3 regions of the Pediococcus parvulus genome follow, and region 2 is predicted to be linked to each of the others. Evidence: predicted binding sites of a transcription regulator. Region 2 holds the regulator's gene; each other region holds the start of a gene.

Region 1 (7,634 bases), 210 kb from region 2:
ATTTCACTATTAATGACGAAACGGGAAAAGTCTATTTTAAACAAAATCGGATGCCTACTCGTAATAAAGAAAAGACTCATTTAAGCTTGCGGTTACCCAGCACACCAGAAACTTATTATTTTGGCGGAGGGATGCAAAATGGGAAGTATTCTTTGAAAGGTAAAGAAATTGCAATTGAAAACACAAATCGCTGGACTGATGGTGGGGTGACTTCCCCAGAGCCATTTTTCTTTACGACAAGTGGTTATGGCATTCTTTTTAATACTTTTACAAAAGGGCGTTATGATTTTAGCGATCCCCGGTTTATTCAATTGACACATGAAGATCCGCAACTCGATTATTTTGTAATTCTTGGGGAAACACCAGCAAAATTAATTCATGGCTATCACAAGTTAACAGGACTGCTACCGCTCAATCCACTCTACAGTTTTTATCCTGCCCATTTAAACGCATATAACCGTGACTATTGGTTTCCAGTAAGTCCAGACAGTGATGGCGCTATTCAGTTTCCGGATGGGAAAACTTATAAAGAATATCAACCACTCAATCCGAAGTCGTTTAATACGGAGCGTCCTGGAAAAATTAGTTTTGAAGGTCAAACAATGGTTCCTAATGTTTACGGAACAGGACATGTTTCGTTTACAACCGTTGATGAACAAGGAGATCCTGTTTCAGGAGTTTGGGAGTCATTAAATGGCGAGAATAAGAATTATCAATTTTCTGCGCGTGCCATTATTGATCGGTATCATCAAAAACAACTGCCACTGGGGTGGTTTTTACCAAATGACGGTTACGGAGCTGGTTATGGGCAGACCGATAGTTTTGCGGGAGACTTACAAAACTTAAGCCAGTTTTCAAAATATGCGCATGAACATGGAGTAGCCACTGGCCTATGGACGCAGGAACAGTTGGTACCCCCAAATGCACAGAACATTCAAAAAGGTGAACGTAATTTGGCAGCCGAAGCCAAAGTCGGCGGGATTTCTGCAATTAAAACAGATGTGGCTTGGGTTGGGGCTGGGTACACATTTGGGTTAAATGGAATCGCTAAGGCTGCCCAAACATTAACTGCTGTCCATAAAAAACGACCGTTCATTTTGACGGTCGATGGCTGGGCAGGTACCCAACGCTTTGCGAGTGTTTGGACTGGCGATCAAGCAGGATCAGATTGGCAAAATATTCGTTTTCAAATACCCACTTACCTGAGTGCCGGATTGTCTGGAAATTCCAATATTGGCTCAGATATTGATGGTATTTATAGCGGCGACAATCCAGTCATTCAAACTAGAGATTTGCAGTGGAAGTCATTTACTCCCTTACAACTTGTGATGGACGGTTGGGGCAGTCGGGCCAAGGATCTGGGAAGTCAGTTTGGTGCCAACTTTCTTGCGATTAATCGGTTTTATTTAAAACTAAAAACTAGGCTTTTACCTTATTTGTATAGCTTGGCATTTGAAGCACGGACTAATGGGGCACCTATCGTCCGACCCACGTTTTGGCTAGAAGCAAGTGACTTCACGTACGGCGGCAGCCTTAATCAACAGTTTTTGTGCGGAAATTCATTATTAATTGCGCCAATTTTTGAAAATTATCAGCTGCAAGTTGATGGCACGGACTTACGCGCTAGCCTTTACCTCCCAGATGCCAAAACCACTTGGTATGATTTTTTCAGTGGGGATGCTTACGAAGGCGGTCAAACAATTAGTGATTTTGAGGCGCCTTTGTGGAAATTGCCTCTTTTTGTCAAAGCAGGAGCTATCTTACCATTAGCTAATGCGACGGAGCATCCCGATGAAATTGATAAAAGTCAGGTTGAATTACTGATCTATCCGGGTGGGTATTCTACTTTTGTGCTTTACGAAGATGATGGGAAAACGACAAACTATTTGCACGGAGAACGGCAAATAACAAAAATTTCTCAACAAACGACGTTGTCGACAGTGAAGCTAATAATTGCGGCGGCCAAAGGTACATTTGCTGGGTCAACTATGTCACGCCAATATAACGTATCACTATTTTTAGCCAGTGAACCCACAGAAGTGTGGGTGAATGGAAAACGGTTGGCAGATGCCGACTATCATTACGGACCACGTATGCTTGAAAAGTTTACAATGCCTAGTGAAGAAAAAAGTGATTTTGCGCGAACTGAGATTAATCAAGGTAATTTCTTAGTTGTGTCACTCAAAAAGGTTTCAGTGAAAATGGAGCAAACGATACGAGTTGTGCTTTGAGTTATGCTGTTGAGTTGTTAAACGATTTTTAACTAAAGATTGAAAGTATCAAAATTATTATATCAGTGTGTTGATTGCAAAGATTAGACTTAGTCTGGAAGCAACTGGGCTCAGTAGTGTCGTTTATCTTATCGGTTTTCGCTTAGATAAAGGCCGAGCTTGGAGACGTGGCTTGCGGCTCCAAGTCGTGCCCACTATTCCGCCTAGTAATGATGATTTTCGTTCCGAAAATCTTTCTTGCTCCAGTCGATGTCGATTCTTGTGGCAAACTCGGCCGCAAGAACTCGCACTACGTTCCCAGCCCAAATTTGCTGGAAGACGGCATTTTATCTAATTTTGCTGTCATGAACGGTTTCGTATCAAGCAACAAGATAAGTTTTGTAGTTTCACCTTGAGATTTTTAAATATTGATTGATGCAGAACTGGAAGTGAAATGACTTCTGGTTCTTTTTTTGATTGGAACTGGCGGATAAAATTTCACGCGTTAGTTTAGTTGTGCGGTATGATAAGGGTGGCAGTAAGTTAGCAACGAAACATTTTGAAACTGGACAAAAAAAGTACATTATGAGAACAAATTCTGGTATTCTTATACGTAGATCGTTTTGATGTGTTAATTTATATTAACATCACACGTTGAAAGTAATGAACGGGGATAGCTGTGAATAAAAAAATTTATACCACAAGGCTAAAACTGCGACCATTTGTGCCGGCTGATTTAACAGGATTGCGTGCCATCGTTGAAAACAAAGAAATTGCGGAGATGGCTAGTTTTCGCGTGGCTACAAATGCGTTTGAAAGTGATTATTTTTTACAGCAACTTATGCAACCCAACATTTGGGCTATGACATTAAAGCAAACTTCAGAAGTTATCGGTAGCATTGGACTTTATCCAGTGGTAGGTGACAATCATGAACGGGATCCTTTAAAACTGGAATTAGGTTACATGGTGAATCAAGATTTTTGGGGTTACGGCTATATGACAGAAGCCGTTCAATCAATTTTAAATCATAGTTTTCATGAAAACTATGCATATGTCGTATTGGCGAGTACCTATGCTGAAAATAAGCGATCCGCGGCTATTTTGGAACATCTTAGTTTTAAAAAAGTCGGTGAACATACTTTACCGGCAAGTGTGTTAAATCCGGTTTCACGACAAGAAAATTTTTATCAATTAACGGCGCAAGCATTTATAGAAGGTGGTCATTATGCAACTCACTAAAGGATTTGAACAAGCAGCATGTATTATTGCGTTACTGTGTACACAAGATCGCTCAATTCCGTTGACGACGGCGGTAATTCACGATCGATTAACAGGATCAGAGACTTATTTGCGAAAAATTATGCGTAAGCTGGTTGTTGCCGGTTTGGTTACCTCAATTCCGGGAAATAATGGTGGGTTTCGACTAGCCAAAAAGCCAAGTGAAATTTCATTACTAGACATTGTTGAAGCGAGTGAAGGACCCATTAAAACTTATCCAGATATGGGCTTTATTGAAAATGTGTTTTCTGAGGCCCATCCGATTGCCGAACGGGGTAAGAATGTATTAAACGATACATTTCAACAGGCGGATGATTTGTGGCGCGACTATCTTAAACATCAAAGTTTGAATGATGTGCTCGTTAAAATTATGGGTGAACCTGCAGTTCCGGGAATTGATTGGAACGGTTCTGACAATGAGTTACATGCCCAGTTTCAAAAGTTAAACGAGAAAATTCAGGGCACAAAATTAACGAATGATTAACACTTGGTGTTGTCAGATACACTGAGCTTGTATATAATTGATTCATATCGAAAGAAGAGGTTGCCAAACTCATCAGTCACAGCTTGTAGATGAAAAAGCATTGTAGACAAGCTGCAAAAGGGTGTTTGGCCGAAATTTTAAGTTGCTTTTTCAACTTAGAGTTGGGCTCTGGTTTAATAAATCAGGGACTGTCGTGATGCATTCAAACACATCACGGGGCGCTATCTACGATTTGACTGAGAAATTTAGTAAGTCTTTTTGTATGGCGATTTGTTATGCAAAAAGGCTTTTTTTATTGGTTAAAAATAAGATTGCCTTTTTAATTCGAATTTTAAGGAGGAAGTAGTTTTATGGCAGAGGAAGAGAATCATTCAATTGATCGATCTTTGAAGACACGGCATATCTCCATGATCGCACTTGGAGGAAGTATAGGAACTGGATTATTTGTGGCCAGTGGGTCAGCAATTTCAGAGGCTGGTCCGGCTGGTGCACTGATTGCGTACGTGGCAATGGGAATCATGGTGTATTTCTTGATGACGAGTTTGGGGGAAATGGCTACTTACATGCCAGTTTCTGGTTCGTTTGCAACCTATTCAACAAAGTATGTGGATCCAGCTTTAGGATTTGCGATGGGTTGGAATTACTGGTTTAACTGGGCAATTACCTTAGCTGTTGATATCAGTACAGTTTCCATTGTTATGAAATTTTGGTTACCCAACGTACCTGGCTGGGTTTGGAGTACAGTGGCGCTGATCTTAATTTTTGCAATTAATGCTTTAACGGTAAAAGCGTTTGGCGAGACTGAGTACTGGATGGCGTTGATTAAGGTTGTCACGGTAATTATTTTCTTAGTTATTGGTGTCGCTGTAATTTTTGGCATCATGGGTGGTCATGCCACTTATCTAAATAACTTTACCTATAAGAAAGCACCATTTGTCGGCGGAATTCCAATGATTCTGAGCGTTTTTGTAGTTGCGGGATTTTCATTTCAGGGAACTGAATTGATTGGGATTACAGCTGGGGAGTCCGAAACTCCTGAGAAGAGTGTTCCCAAGGCAATTAATCAAGTCTTTTGGCGAATTTTGTTATTCTATATTTTAGCTATTTTTGTCATTGCTTGTATCATCCCATACACTAGTCCTGATTTATTAGGTTCTTCTGCAAGTGATGTCAAAATTAGTCCGTTTACTTTAGTGTTCCGTCGGGCTGGGTTGGCTGGGGCAGCTAGCATTATGAATGCCGTGATTTTGACGTCGGTGATTTCATCGGCTAATTCTGGTATGTATGCTTCAACCCGAATGCTTTATTCGTTGGCATTACAAGGATACGCCCCCAAGACATTTAGTTTGACTACTAAACGAGGAATTCCTTTGATGGCGTTGATTGGCACAACGATCGTGGGAGCTTTAACATTTATTTCTAGTATTGCGGGTCCTGAAATCTATATGTGGCTGGTCGCTGCAAGTGGGCTGACTGGTTTTATTGCTTGGTTAGGGATTGCTATTTCTCATTTCCGTTTTCGCAGGGCATTCGTCAAACAAGGACACAAAGTCGAAGAATTACGCTACCATGCAAAATGGTTCCCATTTGGGCCGATTTTTGCGTTTGTACTGTGTCTACTCGTTATTGCCGGTCAAGATATCCATTCGTTTGCCACGTTTAACTGGGAAGCAATTGGGATCAGTTACATGAGTGTCCCGATTTTTATCATTTTATATACGTATTATAAAATTAAATATCATACTCATGTTATTTCGTTGGACGAAGTTGATTTAACACAACCTGATTTTATTTTAAAGGCTCGAAAAGCTGAAAAATAAGTGTATAATGTAAGGCGCTGCAATAAAACAGACTGTTTTTGAGAAAAGAAGTTTTAATCTACATGTTGTTTTAGCTTAGATTCATGCTACAATATATAGTATTAAAACAGGAATAAAGGGGAACTTCGAATGATTGCATTGTCAGGCCCAATCGGCGCAGGAAAAACAACGTTAACAGAAATTTTGTCACAACATTTAGGTACAAAAGCATTTTATGAATCGGTGGATGATAATAAGATTTTGCCACTCTTTTATAAAGATCCTAAACGCTATGCTTTTCTTCTTCAGATTTATTTTCTGAATCGCCGTTTAGATGGTATTAAAGAAGCTTTTCAAACCAAAAATAGTGTGATGGATCGTTCTATTTATGAAGATTCACTTCTATTCCATCTGAATGCAGATTTGGGTCGGGCAACAAGCACCGAAGTTCAGATCTATGACTCTTTACTAACAAATATGATGGAAGAACTTCCAGAAACTCATTATCAAAAGAATCCTGATTTGTTAATTGATATCAACATTTCGTTTGATACAATGTTGGAACGGATCAAAAAGCGTGGTCGCTCATATGAACAGATTGATAATGATCCTAGTTTATATGAGTATTATCGTGACTTGAATGATCGTTATAGTGAGTGGTATGACAATTATAATGAGAGTCCAAAGATTCAAATTGATGGGGATCAGTTTGATTTTGTGGAAGATCCACAGGCACGTCAAAAAGTAATTCAAACAATTGATCAAAAAATTGCTGAAATTTAGTTGTCTATTGGATTAGTTTCGGTTATGATTAGGTTATTAATAAATAAACGTAGATTCACATAAAGTAGATTTAAAGCGAGATAGAGTTAGTGAAAGCTATCAATCGAAACTCCGGTGGATTAAAACGGGTGAGTAATTTCACACGGCTGCGGTCGTTAAACTCCAATTAAGGGTGCTGGTAACAGCAAACTTGGGTGGTACCGCGAAAAAGACCTTTTCGTCCCAATTAATGGGATGATTAGGTCTTTTTATTATGTATACAAAATTGAAGGAGGACATGAAAATGTTAGATTTAAAAAATATTCGCACAAATACAGATTTCGTAAAAGAACGTTTAGGGACACGCGGTATTGATCCAAAAGAAATTGATAAATTATTGGACGTGGATCAAAAACGTCGGGACTTAATCGTCGAAAGTGAAACACTCAAAAAGACGCGTAACGAGGTTTCAGACCAAATTTCGTTATTGAAACGTCAAAAAGAAGATGCCAATGACAAAATTACTGAAATGCGCAAAGTAAGTGGCGAGATCAAGGAACTTGATGCCCAATTGCAAACATTGACTGAACAAGTTCAGGATATGGCAGCTCATTTACCAAACATTCCTAACCAAGATGTCCCAATCAGTTTGACCGAAGAAGGCAGTGTGGAATTACGCAAAGTAGGTAAACCTCGTAAATTCACGTTTAAACCAAAAGCACATTGGGACATTGGTGAAGATTTAGGCATTTTAGATTTTGAAAGAGCAGCCAAGGTATCAGGCAGTCGGTTTGTTTATTATATTGGCATGGGTGCTAAGCTGGAACGGGCGGTTTATAACTTTTTCTTAGATCAAAATGATAAAGCTGGTTATACGGAAATGATTACGCCCTACATGGTGAATGATGAGTCAATGTATGGAACAGGCCAATTCCCTAAGTTTAAGGAAAATCATGCCGGCTATGAGATTCAAGATAGTGAATTAACTTTAATTCCAACTGCCGAAGTACCATTGGTTAACTTCCATCGCAATGAAATTTTGGATGGGGATGATTTACCAATTAATGAAACAGCTTTATCACCTGCATTTCGTTCTGAAG
Region 2 (7,634 bases):
ATAAACATCTTCTTACGAAGTGCAGTGATTGATTATCTTTTTTCGTTTATTGGCGTGATCATCTTTGCCGGGCTATCAATGACGGACACTAACAAAATGAAGGCTATTTATTTACAATATGGGGATCGGGTTTCCATGAATGGATTAGCTACTCAAGGTGCCTTGCAGCTTTATGTAGACTTTTTGAACCTATTCCAATTCTTATTACAAATCTTTGGTGGATTTGGTAGTCGTGATTAACAGTTTTTAGAAAAAGCAACTAACTTGTGAGTTATTACAGGTTGGTTGTTTTTTTTAGAAAATTTTTAAAACGGCTGGAATCAATCTAAATTAAAGAAACGATTCGTAACAATAAGTGTCTGGAATTTGTTAAAATAAAGCTATGAATATAAAAGGAGAATAAAATGGCCAATAAAAAATTACTTTTGATTGATGGAAACAGTGTGGCCTTTCGTGCGTTTTTTGCGCTCCATAATGCTTTAAGCAAGTTCACAAATCAGGATGGGCTCCATACTAATGCGATTTATGGATTCAATAAAATGTTGGATCATATTTTAGAAATTGTCCAGCCAACCGATGCGTTGGTTGCATTCGATGCAGGCAAAACAACCTTTAGAACTGAAATGTATGACAATTACAAGGGTGGTCGGTCAAAGACACCACCAGAGCTTTCTGAACAGATGCCTTATTTGCGTGAACTGTTAAAAGGATATGGCATTAAAACATATGAGTTGGCTAATTATGAAGCTGATGATATTATTGGGACCCTTTCAAAGCAAGCAGAAGATGCCGGCTATCAAGTAACTGTGGTCACTGGTGATCGAGACTTAACGCAACTATCAAGTGAAAAGACCACGGTTTCGGTTACAATTAAAGGGGTTAGTGAAGTTGAGCATTACACCCCCGAGCATGTTCAAGAAAAGTTAGGCTTGAAACCAGCTCAAATTATTGATATGAAGGGCCTTGCTGGCGACACTTCGGATAATTACCCTGGTGTCACTAAAGTGGGCGAAAAAACAGCAATAAAACTGCTTCAACAATACGACTCGGTTGAGGGTGTTTATGAACATGTTGATGAGATGAAAACTTCCAAACTTAAGGAGCATTTGATTGAGGATCATGATAATGCTTTTCTCAGTAAAAAACTCGCAACAATTAACCGGCAGGCGCCAATTAAAGTGACTTTGGCAGACTTGAAATATACTGGGAAGAATACGGCTAATTTAGTTGATTTTTATGAACGCATGAATTTTCAATCATTTTTAAAACAAATGCGATCTACAGAAGGATTTGAGGATTCGCAAACTCTTCAAGATATATCATACGTTGAATTGACAAAAGAAAATTTGACTGAAGTGGCCAAGTTACAGGGTGAAATTTCGTTTTACTTAGAATTGCCTGATAAGAATTATCATACTTCAGCATTTGCCGGTTTTGGCATTGGGTGTGATGAAAAATGGTACGTTACGCGTAATGTTGACTTGTTATCAGAGCCGGTGATTAAAGACATTTTTACAAATTCCGATAAACAACTCAACGTTTTCGATCTCAAACGGACTTATGTTGGCTTGAATCGTTTGGGAATTTTATTTACAAATGGTAAAAATGATATTTTGCTGCAATCCTATCTTTTGGATACCAACGATAATTCCAATGATTTGGGTGCATTAGCGCACCGCCATGGCTACCAAGACATTCAAACTGATGAAGAAGTATATGGAACGGGAGTCAAACGGGGTATTCCTGAAGATGATACTGTCTTTTTTAAACATTTGGCAACTAAATTGCGGGCAATTCAAAAATTAGTACCCCAATTGCAAACAGAACTTAAGCAAAATGAACAAAGTGAGTTGTATACCACTATTGAATTACCATTAGCTTTAGTTCTTGCTAAGATGGAAATTGCGGGGATCAAGGTTGATACTGGCCGTTTAGAACAGATGCAAAGTGAATTTACGGAACGCTTGAGTGAAATTGAACAGACCATTTACAATGAAGCTGGCGAAAAGTTTAATATTAAGTCCACCAAGCAATTAGGCACCATTTTATTTGATAAACTCGGGTTACCAAGTTCTAAAAAAACAAAAACCGGCTATTCAACTGCCGTGAGTGTTCTGGAAGGCTTACGTGGACAAGCTCCGATCATTGACAACATTTTAGCTTATCGACAAATTTCAAAAATTCAATCCACTTATGTGAAGGGGTTATTGAAAGTTGTCCATTCTACTGATCAAAAGGTGCACACAACCTATTTACAGACATTGACGCAGACAGGACGGCTTTCTTCAGTTGATCCTAATTTACAAAACATTCCGATTCGGTTAGAAGAAGGACGCAAGATTCGGCAGGCATTTGTACCTAGCCAGGCAGATTCACAAATCTTTTCGTCTGATTATTCTCAAATTGAACTCCGTGTTTTGGCTCATATTACAGGAGATAAGAATCTCCAAGCGGCGTTTCAAAACGATGAAGACATTCATGCAAGTACGGCTGTCCGAATCTTCGGATTGAAGGATGCTTCAGAAGTAACTCCTAATATTCGGCGCCAGGCCAAAGCGGTGAACTTCGGAATTGTTTATGGAATTAGTGACTATGGATTGTCACAAAATATTGGTATTTCACGAAAACAAGCCAAGACATTCATTGATACGTATTTTCAAGAATTTCCTGGTGTCAAAAATTATATTGAAACGATTGTACAAAGTGCAAAAGAAAAAGGTTACGTTGAAACCATTGCACATCGTCGGCGTTATTTGCCTGACATTAATTCCAGCAATCATAATCAACGTTCATTTGCAGAACGAACCGCAATGAACACCCCCATCCAGGGAAGTGCGGCTGATATTATTAAAATTGCCATGATTAGAATGCAAAAAGAGTTAGAAGCACGGAAACTTAAGACAAAGATGCTGTTACAGGTCCATGATGAATTGATTTTTGATGTTCCTAATGATGAGTTAGAAGAAATTAAGAAATTAGTTCCTAGTGTGATGGACTCCGCAATTAAACTTGATGTTCCGCTGAAAGTTGAAAGTGCTTATGGCAAAAGTTGGTATACTGCTAAAAAGTAAAAGTTAGAAGGATTGCTATGCCTGAATTACCGGAAGTTGAAACAGTGAGACGTGGGTTAACTGCGCTTGTAGTTGATAAAAAAATAAACAAAATTGATATTTATTATCCAAAAATGGTTCTGCCAAATGAAAAAGAATTTGTTAAAGCATTGACGGGAAAAACAATTGTAGAAATTCAGCGGCGTGGAAAATACTTGATTTTTCATTTTGACCAAGGTATTTCAATGGTTTCACATCTACGCATGGAGGGGAAATACTCGGTTCAAGCGCATGAAATGCCTCTCAACAAACATGATCATGTGGTTTTTGAGTTTACTGATGGGACGGAATTACGGTACAACGATACAAGAAAATTTGGTCGAATGGTGGTAGTGCCTACTGGCGAAGAATATTCGGTTGCTGGACTTAAAACGATTGGTCCCGAACCGACGCCGGAAACGTTGAGCATTGATTATTTAACAACCACAATGAGAAAGCATCACAAGGCAATTAAAGCATTTTTACTTGATCAAAATATGATTGCCGGGTTAGGAAATATTTACTGTGATGAGGTTTTGTGGTTGGCCAAAATTCACCCTTTACAACCGACTAATACAGTACCGGTTGGCAAAATTGTGACTCTTAGGCAAAAAATCTTTGATGAACTGGACTTAGCCATTAAAGCAAAGGGAACAACCGTTTTTTCATATTTGGATGCTAGTGGTCATGCAGGAAGCTTTCAAAATCAACTCCATGTTTATCAACGTACTGGGGAACCTTGTGAACGTTGCGGAACGCTAATTGAACGAATTAAGGTTTCTCAACGTGGTACCCATTTTTGTCCGTTTTGTCAAAAATTGATTGAAGTTGATAACTAATGGCAATTGTATTAGGTCTGACTGGTAGCATTGCTACAGGTAAATCCACCGTCAGCCAGTATTTGAAAGAATTAGGTTTCCCGGTCATTGATGCAGATATAGTTGCGCGCAAGATTGTGGCACCGGGGCAGCCAGTAACACAAAGATTGCGACAAACTTTTGGAAATCAAATTTTTGAAGGCGATGTCCTCAATCGAAAGAAACTTGGAAATCTAGTTTTTTCTGATTCTGAAGCTCTGAAAAAACTAAATGAGCTTATGCAACCAGCAATCAGAGTTGAAATTGAATTTCAAATTCGAACGCTCAAAAAAGGCTCCGACAACCTAATTGTTTTAGATGCTCCGTTACTTTTAGAGCAAGGGTACCAATCATTAGTTGATCAAATCATGGTTGTCACCAGTTCGTCAGCTGTTCAGTTGGAGCGGTTGAAACAACGGGATGGTCTTTCAGATAAAGAAGCTCGGCAAAGAGTTTTGAGTCAATGGTCACAAAAAAAGAAGATTGAAATGGCTGATATTGTGATTGACAACGGTCGGTCTATTGAAGAAACCCACCGTCAAGTGTTAAAATGGCTTGACAATAGGAAGTTACGTTAGTAAGTGGAGGTAAAAGGCCCATGAGATGTCCACACTGTCACCATAATGGTTCACGTGTCGTTGATAGCCGTCCTACTGATGATGGACGAGTTATTCGGCGTCGAAGAGAATGTGAAGCATGCGGATTTAGATTTACAACATTTGAACGAATTGAAGCTTCACCGTTATTGGTGATTAAGAAAAATGGTACCCGAGAAGAATTTAATCGAGAGAAGATTCTTCGTGGGCTTATTCGTGCGGCTGAGAAACGACCAGTCGGTGCGGATGAAATGTCGAAAATTGTTGATGAGGTTGAAAATAAAGTTCGTGGTTTAGGCGAAAATGAAGTTTCTAGTCAAATCATTGGTGAGTATGTGATGAATATACTTGCTAAAGTAGATGAAATTGCCTATATCCGGTTTGCGAGCGTTTATCGACAATTTAAAGATATGAATGTGTTTATGAAAGAACTTAAAGATATGATGGCAAAGGACAAGAAAGTGAAGAAACCAACCACGCATAAAGATAAAGATGATGGTGGCGAGGCGTAATGAATGAGGGATGGGCAAATTTAAGTCCTAAGGATGGCTTTTTAGTTACCCAGCAGGCGTATTTGAGTAATTTTGATCAAAAAGTGCTCACTTATTTATATCAACCAATTATTGGTGCCAAGGCGTTTAGTCTGTTTTTAACTCTCTGGACTGAAATGAATCCAGTTGGAATGCGTTCAGAAAGAAAGTCTCATTTGGAATTATTAGACATTCTGAACTGTGATTTGCCAGAGTTCTATACAAGTCGGCAAAAGCTTGAAGGAATTGGTTTATTGAAGTCCTATGAGGGTGAAGACTCGCTTGGACACTTTTTTGTATACCAACTTGGAAAACCGGTTTTGCCGGATAGTTTTTTCAAAGATGATTTATTAAGTAGCCTACTGCTAGAAGCAGTGGGAGAACGTCGCTTTTCTGAATTGGCTGATCACTTTAAGTTAATTCAAACGAATGTCAAAGACTTAAAGAATGTTTCAACCGATTTTTTAACCGCGTTTCATATTTCTGAACAAGCACTTAAGGAACCAAACTCTTTGATTCGTGAAACACAAGCTGAATTTAAGAAGGCGGGCCAAGATAGTAAGCCAGCACAAATAAATTTGGGCAATCCAAATTTTGATTTTAGTTTATTAAAAGAGTTACTCAGCAAGGGATTTACCAAGTGGGACTCTGTAGATGAGGCGCAGAAACTAATTTTAAGTGAGCATCTTTTGTATGGACTTGATGAAGTGGAAATGGCGCGTCAAATCGGACAAGCAACTGATTTGGTAACGGCTGAATTAAATACCAAAAAATTGCAACAACAGATTGCCAAAAATTTTACTGCCCATCAGGGTCAAAATCAAAAATATGTCGATACTCCAGGGCCATTGGAAAAAGCAAAAGCTAATAATAACACCGGTTTAACTAAGGAAGATCAAGAACTTATCAAGGCCGCAAAAGCCTATGCACCGGCCACTTATTTGGAAAATTTGAAACGCTCGATTCACGGGGGCTATGTCACGTATAGTGAACGTCAATTATTGAAAAACTTAATTGATCGTAATCTGTTTCCGATTAGTGTGATCAATATTTTGATCTCATACATTGTTATTGATCGAGAAATTACCACATTACCAAATAAATTGGTAGATACGATGGCCAATAACTGGAGTCGGGCACATGTGACTACACCTGAAGGAGCAATTCTACAAATTAAGAATTTTGCCAGTGCTAAGGCCACAACCAGAAAACAAGTTACTCAATCAAGAAGGGTTGTGGCTAAAGAAACGCTTCCTGACTGGGCCAAAAGTGACAATACATCAACTACTACTAAGGTTAATAAGGATGATCAAGCGCGGCTTAATAAGCGTTTAAATGAGCTTCGCAAGCAGCATAAGGAGGATAAGTAGATATGGAAAACGTACGCAAGGTCTTAACAGAACTTATGAGCAAGCGCAAATTAGATACTAAGTTTCAGAATCTGATGTCCTCCGTATATGAAGACGCCGATGTTTTAGCTTTCTGTGAGGCCCACAAAGCAGAATTATCCTCTGATAGTGTGGCACGATCAGCTTCTAAATTATATGAGTATGTGCAAGAAAGAGATAAATTTAACCGCCATGAACCCACGCTAATGCCGGGATATCAGCCAGTTTTGATTGTGAATAATCATATGATTGAAGTTTCGTATAAGCCTAGTAAACAGCTTTTGGCAGATGAAAAGCAACGAGAATTCAATTCACGTGTCAAATCGGTTAATATGCCTAAAATGATTAGACGAGCTCACTTTGAAGATTTTTACCCAGATGAAAATCGGCAAAGCGCATTGAATGCTGCATTAGATTTTGTTCAAGCTTATGAGACTGATCCACATCACTTTCACAAGGCACTTTATTTATCGGGCAGTTTTGGAGTTGGTAAAACTTATTTGCTGGGGGCAATTGCCAACGAATTGGCTTCGCAGGAATTTGTGTCTACCTTAGTTCATTTTCCGAGTTTTGCGGTGGAAATGAAGAACGCCATTGGTGAAAATAATTTGGCAGAAAAACTAAATATAATTAAAGAAGCCCCAATTTTAATGTTAGATGATGTTGGGGCAGATGCCATGTCCAGCTGGGTGCGAGATGAAGTTTTAGGCGTGATTTTGGAATATCGTATGCAAAATGAATTACCTACTTTTTTCAGTTCAAATTTTTCAATGGATCAATTGGAAAAAGAACATTTGCAGATTAATCAGCGCGGTGAATCAGAACCGCTGAAGGCTAAACGGCTGATGGAGCGGATTAAGTTTTTAGCTACTGAAGTGACAATGGTTGGTGTCAATCGGCGCCAATCGTAAATTTAAAATTATTAAAGAAAAATGTGAGTTTGGTTGTTGACATTTTTTCAGAGTGTGGTTTAATTAGTTTTGAAATCAAAGAAAAGACATGATCATTGTGAATTCATTCAGGGAATGGTGACTATAGCTGGAAGTCACCTATGAAGCGCCAATGACTACCACTTTTCTGAGCCTGGTGGAAATATCAGGACGGATTGTTCCCGTTATCGAACCCAATGAGATACAGGCCTTGGTCTGTAATCTTGGGTGGAACCGCGTTAATA
Region 3 (7,634 bases), on a different replicon from region 2:
TTGATACGAAGTACGGCCAACTTAACTTAACCATTCCTCGAGATCGCAATGGCCGGTTTGAAAATCATACCTTGCCAGCCTACGGTCGGCACAGTGATAATTTAGAAACAACGGTCATTCAGTTGTATACCAAGGGAATGACCACTGCTGAAATTGCCGAACTCATTGAGAAAATGTACGGTGCTCACTACTCCAAAGCCACGGTTTCCAACATGACTAAAGCCGTCAATGAACAGGTTCAAGCTTTCCAGCAACGCCGACTGGCTTCACGATATGCGGCCATCTTCTTAGATGCCACTTACTTGCCGTTAAAGCGGGATACCGTTCAAAAAGAAGCCGTTCATATTGCGATTGGCATTCGTCCAGATGGTACGAAAGAAGTGCTGAACTACCAAGTGGCGCCAACGGAATCGACTGGAATCTGGACTGAACTGCTGGGAACCTTGATCAAGCAGGGCGTTAAAGATGTGCTGTTGTTTGTGGCCGATGGGTTAGTTGGTTTGGATGAAGGCTTGAATCGGCATTTCCCTAAAGCCAAACGACAACGTTGCCTGGTTCATGTTGGGCGGAATCTGATGAACAAAGTTCGCGTAAAAGACCGCAAGGCCGTGATCAGTGACTTTAAACAAGTTCATCGGGCCGCCAACCGTGAAGCAGCCGAACTGAAACTGAATGAGTTCGCCAACAACTGGCATCAGACCTATCCCAAATTAATCAAAGATCTGCTTAAAATGCCGAATTTACTCACTTTCATGGACTTTCCACCAGCTATCCGGCAATCACTATACTCCACTAACCTGATTGAGAACTTTAATAAGCATCTCAAGCGCACCACCCACCACAAAGAACAATTTCCAACGGAAGATTCACTGGATCGCTTCCTGGTTTCTCAGTTTAATGTTTATAACGAGAAGTCTCTGAAGCGGATCCACCGAGGGTTCAAAGGACTCCAGGACACCTTGGAAGCATCATTTATTTAAGTTAGATACATATTATATGTACGAAGGCATTTCATTTACACAAGATTCTTGACGCTACCCTATGATTATATGTTAATCAAAAAAAGCGACATGAATAGTCGCTTTTTTGATTCTCCAAATTTCAATTGATTATCTAATTGTGGGGACCAATAAACCTTGGATAACGCTTTATCAATTTAGTGAGGCGTGGAGCTAGCAAGGGATAAATAACAATGTTACCGAACGCGTGCATTGCGTCAAATGGAATTCCGACTAACCAATAGGCGAATGCAGCAGGGAACCCACCGAGAATTGGTGCTTGAAACAGGCTAACGGCAAAACCGTAGACAAAGCCCATGCATGCGGCTATTATGCTGTGAATCAAGAGTGGATGCGAACAATGCCATTGTCCTAACAATGCTACCAGCAAGACAACTGTGAAGTATGCAGCTAGTTGTGCCAATGTCCAGTATCCCATACCCATAAACAGGTTGGTAATCAACATACTCAGCATGGAGACCACTGTACCGTCAAAAATACCCATCGTTAGTGTTAACCACACAACAATTGCCGTTATTGGTTGTACATTAGGAATAGAAATGAATGCAAAGCGGCCTACCACACAGAGCGCCGTCATCAAGGCCAAAAATGTTAGACGCCGTGTGCCTATGTGGTTACTTCTGTGCATTGAGTGTAAATGCAACCTTATCGCCCTTGTGTATGGTAGTAGCATCGGCACCTTTGGATGCAGTTTTACCGTTGACCTTATACATCCAATATTTATTTTTCTTCGTATTCTGTGTGTGACCATTGATTGAGGTAATGAATCCCTTTGTAGTTTTTACCTTAAACTTGGACCTAAGTGCTTTTATTATAGTTTCTTTTTTAACCACTACCACATGCTTCTTGGCAACTTGTTTGTGATTTACGATCAATACTATGGTGGCGTGATCGCTATTAGTTTTACTAGTTGATTGTTGAGTACAACCAGCGACACCTGTGGTTATCACCAAAATAGTGAGCATGGTAACGACGAGACGTTTCAAAAAAGACATAATGCTATCCTCCATTCTTTAAATTACACTTATTTAATTGGACATGAACCGTCAACACAATCCTGTTGGCCGACAATTTCCAAGTCCTGATTTTCCAGTCCATGTTCACGGGCATAGACCATTTCAACATCATCGGTAATTTTTGTCAGGCATGCTTTATATTCTGTCTTTGTGATTGGTTGTTTCGGTGCCTGCTCGAAGGCATCACCAGCATATGGCAGTAATGATGTTGACTTAATGGCATTTCGATATTTAGCCAATAGGGGAGCAATTTGCTGTGTTTCGCTTGGTTGGAATGTAATCGTGCAGGAAACGGCATTATCTGACCAATATTTTTGTAAAAATGCTTGAGTGGCAAGCTGTTCAGCAATTGATACATTACCTGCACTAGCAAAATGTTCGCTGTCTGCATGTTCGGATTTTACTGGAAACTCGACACACTTAGTATTTTTGGTGTAAACATCTGGTTCAATGTGGTATCCACATTTTTGTAGTACCGGAAGAAGCGGGTCAGTTTCCTGAAAACGGATTCTTTGAATCAGATAGTTACTATAGTGAAAGTGCATGCCCTCAGAGACACCAGCGAGTTTTGATACGGTTCCACTGGGTTTAACTGTGGTGTGCTTGATTGATCTATTGCAGGCCAACACAGCAGAATATTCATTGTCAGCTTGTACAACGTTATGGTAAAGCTCATCAATAGCGTGAACGATTCGCTTATCAAAGATAGCGTCACCTTCGGTGTTAAATCCTGTCACAACTCGATTACCGAAGTCTTTTAGAAACCAATCTTGAATGCCAGAAAGGGAGACTCCAATTCGCCGATTTTTGGCAATACTTTGCCGCGATACCTCCCAGTCGTAGTGACTGAAAGTTATTCTTTTAGTATAACGGGCAGCCAAAGTGACAACGTCTTTTAGTTTCCATCCTTGTTCTTCAGCTATGCTCGGGAATACTTCAAAAAGGTTGCAAGGCTCACCATTTGATAATGAAATTTCACCACAAGGGTTAGTCCCTTCTACAGTTGCATCGACATTATTTTGCCGACCATCTGTGATCCGTCCGTAATTTCGTGACATATCTAGATTGAAGATTCCAGGTTCACCATTTTTTGCGACAGCTTCTGCTACATCACCATAATTTGCGTATTTTTCGTCAGTGATAATACTATTGTTTGAAGCCCAGCGGTGGTGATAAAGTTTATCTTTATTTTGTTTCATGGTAATAAAATCATAGTCATTACTATCCCCAAGAGCAATTTCGGCGGAACGTCGCACGTTACCAGCAACAACCGCTTTACCAATCAGGTTACTAATGTCCGTGCAGTCGACCGAGTTGAGCTTTGCGCTGACTTTGTTATTAATGATGACGTTTACATCCTTCAACATTTCAATTAATGGAGCAGGTCCTGATGCGGTTCCTCCGAACCCATGAATTCGTACACCCCGTGCACGAATTTTGCTTATGTCAAACACGATCTCCTTGTAATTTCCAATAAAGTGGGCATCAATGAGTTGGGCCAATGCTTCTACCCATCCTTCGCGCGTGTCTGGCAGCACATAAATAAGGGCATCACGGGCAATCAATGCTTTGTCACGGTCTTTCGCACCTGTTGCTAAGGATTCATCGTATGCAGCACTGTCGTGACTAATAATAATTTGCAAACTTATAGCATGATCAACGATTGGTATCTTTGTAACATTATTTTTTTCAACTGAAAAGCCAACGCCGCCACCTTTCATTAATTGGTCAAACAGAAAAGCGAAGGGCATTGAAACAGCCTTTTCGGTCTTTGACACCATAATTGGTTTAATATGACTATTACCGTATTCTTGGGGACGAATCGCAATAAACCAGCAATTATTAAGTGAATCACCATTACGTTTCTGATAATCAGTTCCGGAGATCCATAGATTACGGCCACTCGGTGTTGCCGCTAAACCATAGATCATCTTAAATAGTTGTTGTGCCTCCATAGACAAAGAATGGACAACTTCTGGGTTTGGATTGTCTTTATGCAAACGAGGATCTAGATTAATATTGCCTTCAACCACCCGTTTCACTGTTTCCGGCCACTCTTCACTGCGGTTTTTGTTAGATATCCAACGTGCATATGTTCGTTTGTATGTTACCCAACCAAGTTGGCCCCAATGTGGCGCAACGTTTTGCATAATGTTGTTAATGACAGTATCTGGTATGGTAATTATTTCTTTCATAACTGTTTCCTCCTAAATAAGCATTTTAATTAAATACAATATATTGTGTACAAATATTATTATACACACAATATATTGTATTTAGAGTCTTGACTTTTAAAATAAATGCTTTTAACATGATACTGTTTGAAGTGAAATACAAAATATGATTGGAGGTCTAAGGATGAAACTGTACACGAAACGTGGCGATCAAGGAACTACTATTCAAATAAAAGGTGGGCAGATACCTAAATATGACCCTCAAATTAAGGCTTTGGGTGATATTGATGAGCTAGATTCGTGGCTAGGAGTTGTTTGTGCTCATATAGATTATGATGGATATGCCAAGTGGTTAGGTAATGAACTTTTAATGTTGCAGACAGAATTATATGAGTTGCTAGCGGATATAGGTGTGCCACGCCATCAAACAATTACTGATGCCCACGTAATGCGTTTGGAAGTTAAAATTGATAAATGGATGGGAGAAGTACCTCCATTGAAGGCCTTTGTGTTACCCGGTGGTAACTCAGTTGCTGCTGAAATTCAGTATGCTAGGACCCTTGCACGGCGGGCTGAACGATCAGTGGACTTTTTAGCTACTCAAGATGAATCAATAACAGCATCAATTTTACGGTATACAAATAGATTGTCTGATTACTTGTTTGCAATGGCTCGTTATGTGAATTGGCAAGCAGGTATATCGGAAAAACAGGTATAAATAAAGAACTTAGTTCAAAGGTTAGATAATTTACGGTAGCGTCAAGAATCTTGTGTAAATGAAATGCCTTCGTACATATAATATGTATCTAACTTAAATAAATGATGCTTCCAAGGTGTCCTGGAGTCCTTTGAACCCTCGGTGGATCCGCTTCAGAGACTTCTCGTTATAAACATTAAACTGAGAAACCAGGAAGCGATCCAGTGAATCTTCCGTTGGAAATTGTTCTTTGTGGTGGGTGGTGCGCTTGAGATGCTTATTAAAGTTCTCAATCAGGTTAGTGGAGTATAGTGATTGCCGGATAGCTGGTGGAAAGTCCATGAAAGTGAGTAAATTCGGCATTTTAAGCAGATCTTTGATTAATTTGGGATAGGTCTGATGCCAGTTGTTGGCGAACTCATTCAGTTTCAGTTCGGCTGCTTCACGGTTGGCGGCCCGATGAACTTGTTTAAAGTCACTGATCACGGCCTTGCGGTCTTTTACGCGAACTTTGTTCATCAGATTCCGCCCAACATGAACCAGGCAACGTTGTCGTTTGGCTTTAGGGAAATGCCGATTCAAGCCTTCATCCAAACCAACTAACCCATCGGCCACAAACAACAGCACATCTTTAACGCCCTGCTTGATCAAGGTTCCCAGCAGTTCAGTCCAGATTCCAGTCGATTCCGTTGGCGCCACTTGGTAGTTCAGCACTTCTTTCGTACCATCTGGACGAATGCCAATCGCAATATGAACGGCTTCTTTTTGAACGGTATCCCGCTTTAACGGCAAGTAAGTGGCATCTAAGAAGATGGCCGCATATTGTGAAGCCAGTCGACGTTGCTGGAAAGCTTGAACCTGTTCATTGACGGCTTTAGTCATGTTGGAAACCGTGGCTTTGGAGTAGTGAGCACCGTACATTTTCTCAATGAGTTCGGCAATTTCAGCAGTGGTCATTCCCTTGGTATACAACTGAATGACCGTTGTTTCTAAATTATCACTGTGCCGACCGTAGGCTGGCAAGGTATGATTTTCAAACCGGCCATTGCGATCTCGAGGAATGGTTAAGTTAAGTTGGCCGTACTTCGTATCAAACGAGCGCTCATAACTGCCGTTGCGGTTATTACCAGTGTTAATCCCAGCGTATGAGTAGCGTTCGTAACCCAAAAACTCTGCCAATTCGGTTTGAAGCAGCTGGTTAATCGCAATTTCGAGGTGGTGACGAAAAACTTCGTCCAAATCTTGCTTTTGGGCTAGTGCAGCGATAATTTCTGTGGTAAGTTCATTCATGGGGAATGCCTCCTGTGATGTTTTCTGTGGTTACTAAATATCATAAGGGAAGGCATTCCCTATTTCTATACAATTCAGAAATCTTTTATGCATTTACACAAGATATTTTACGCTCTCTTTTGTTTACAAAATTCAACTATTTGAGTTTTTCTGTTGATTAGATCTATAATAAAGTTTAGATGGGGGTAAGTATAATATAGATTCTTTAGTTTCTGTATTGTCATATCATTTCAACAACCATTTGGATAAGGTTATTGTACCTTTATTTTTTTTTATTTAAATAATGCCATTCTTATGTATTCAACTAGCCATAAGTAAACTATTTTCTTTGTTGATAAAATGAAAGCCGGGTGAATTTTAAAATCGAGTTCTGCATTTGTTTGAAACAAAATCACATACCTTAGCTGTCTGTACTTTTGTTACAACTGCATTATTGTGTTTTAAATTTTTTATAATTAACAAATGCGGTGTAACTATTTTTAGAATTTTTAAGTTAATTAACAATTACTGACTCACTAATACAACTTATTTAAGATTACATCAGATTAATGTTGGCTTCATAAAATGAAAGGATGAATTATCGTGAAAATAACATTAATAACACAGTATTTAGAGGGACATGGCGGTACCGAAAGAGTCATTTCGAACTTGGTCAACGAAGATTTAAAAAATGAATATCAGGTTTTGATCCCTAAAAGCGGAAAACCTGAATGGCTCCAATGGATTACACGTACTACCGGCTACCAACTTAAAATTTGCCATGCACAAGATACACAAGCACAAAAAGAGTTTATTGAAAAAAATGTTTTAGCAGCAGAACCAGATATCGTTTTGGGACTCGAAGGCAGAGCTTGTGTAACTGCCTATCAGATCAGGAAAAAATATGACCTTCATTATAAAATTGTTTCTTGGGGACATACCTCCATTGCTGAATCAAACATTTTTGCTCGTCAAGAACTTGCTTTCTCAGAATATCATCTTGCAATTAGTACAGGGATAAAAAAACAGTTGATCAAACTCGGGGTCCCAGCCCAAAAAATCTTTCTGATCTATAATCCTATCCGCACTGTAAATAAGAAAACAATCAGCACACCTAAAGCTAACGCTCCTTTCCATGCAATTTTTATTGGAAGAATATTGTTGGATGATCAAAAAAATGTACGTATGCTTCTTGAATCAATGGCACAGCTTAATATTCCTTGGAAACTGGACATCTTTGGCAAGGGAGCTGATCTTCCAAAAGCAAAAACATTAGCAAATGATTTGCATATTTCACAAAACATTAACTGGCAAGGTTGGATGCCTAATCCTTGGGAAGCAATTAATGAAGCTGATTGCCTGCTGCTCTGTTCAAAATATGAGGGATTCCCAATGGTTGTTATTGAAGCTGCTTCTTATGGCTTGCCAATTGTTTCAACAAACTGTCCTACTGGACCGG

The links. The regulator NrdR, encoded in region 2, represses ribonucleotide reductase genes. The targets are predictions, from matches to a motif close to ACACNATATATNGTGT.
Region 1: the regulator NrdR is predicted to act here: its motif matches at 5,880-5,895, upstream of AB3217_RS07795 (deoxynucleoside kinase).
Region 3: the regulator NrdR is predicted to act here: its motif matches at 4,264-4,279, upstream of nrdJ (ribonucleoside-triphosphate reductase, adenosylcobalamin-dependent).

What each region holds. Positions count from the first base shown of each region.
Region 1 is NZ_OZ061292.1:1,542,277-1,549,910, reverse strand. It holds gene AB3217_RS07815 (TIM-barrel domain-containing protein) at 1-2,231, shown strand, start outside; gene AB3217_RS07810 (GNAT family N-acetyltransferase) at 2,890-3,450, shown strand; gene AB3217_RS07805 (Rrf2 family transcriptional regulator) at 3,437-3,973, shown strand; lysine riboswitch at 4,020-4,205, shown strand; gene AB3217_RS07800 (amino acid permease) at 4,324-5,793, shown strand; gene AB3217_RS07795 (deoxynucleoside kinase) at 5,923-6,555, shown strand; gene serS (serine--tRNA ligase) at 6,839-7,634, shown strand, end outside.
Region 2 is NZ_OZ061292.1:1,328,978-1,336,611, reverse strand. It holds gene AB3217_RS06550 (Bax inhibitor-1/YccA family protein) at 1-240, shown strand, start outside; gene polA (DNA polymerase I) at 405-3,071, shown strand; gene mutM (bifunctional DNA-formamidopyrimidine glycosylase/DNA-(apurinic or apyrimidinic site) lyase) at 3,089-3,928, shown strand; gene coaE (dephospho-CoA kinase) at 3,928-4,524, shown strand; gene nrdR (transcriptional regulator NrdR) at 4,545-5,054, shown strand; gene AB3217_RS06525 (replication initiation and membrane attachment family protein) at 5,054-6,442, shown strand; gene dnaI (primosomal protein DnaI) at 6,445-7,371, shown strand.
Region 3 is NZ_OZ061293.1:9,580-17,213, forward strand. It holds gene AB3217_RS10550 (IS256 family transposase) at 1-980, shown strand, start outside; gene AB3217_RS10555 (ECF transporter S component) at 1,114-1,692, opposite strand; gene AB3217_RS10560 (DUF4430 domain-containing protein) at 1,634-2,014, opposite strand; gene nrdJ (ribonucleoside-triphosphate reductase, adenosylcobalamin-dependent) at 2,044-4,230, opposite strand; gene AB3217_RS10570 (cob(I)yrinic acid a,c-diamide adenosyltransferase) at 4,394-4,927, shown strand; gene AB3217_RS10575 (IS256 family transposase) at 5,021-6,196, opposite strand; gene AB3217_RS10580 (glycosyltransferase) at 6,779-7,634, shown strand, end outside.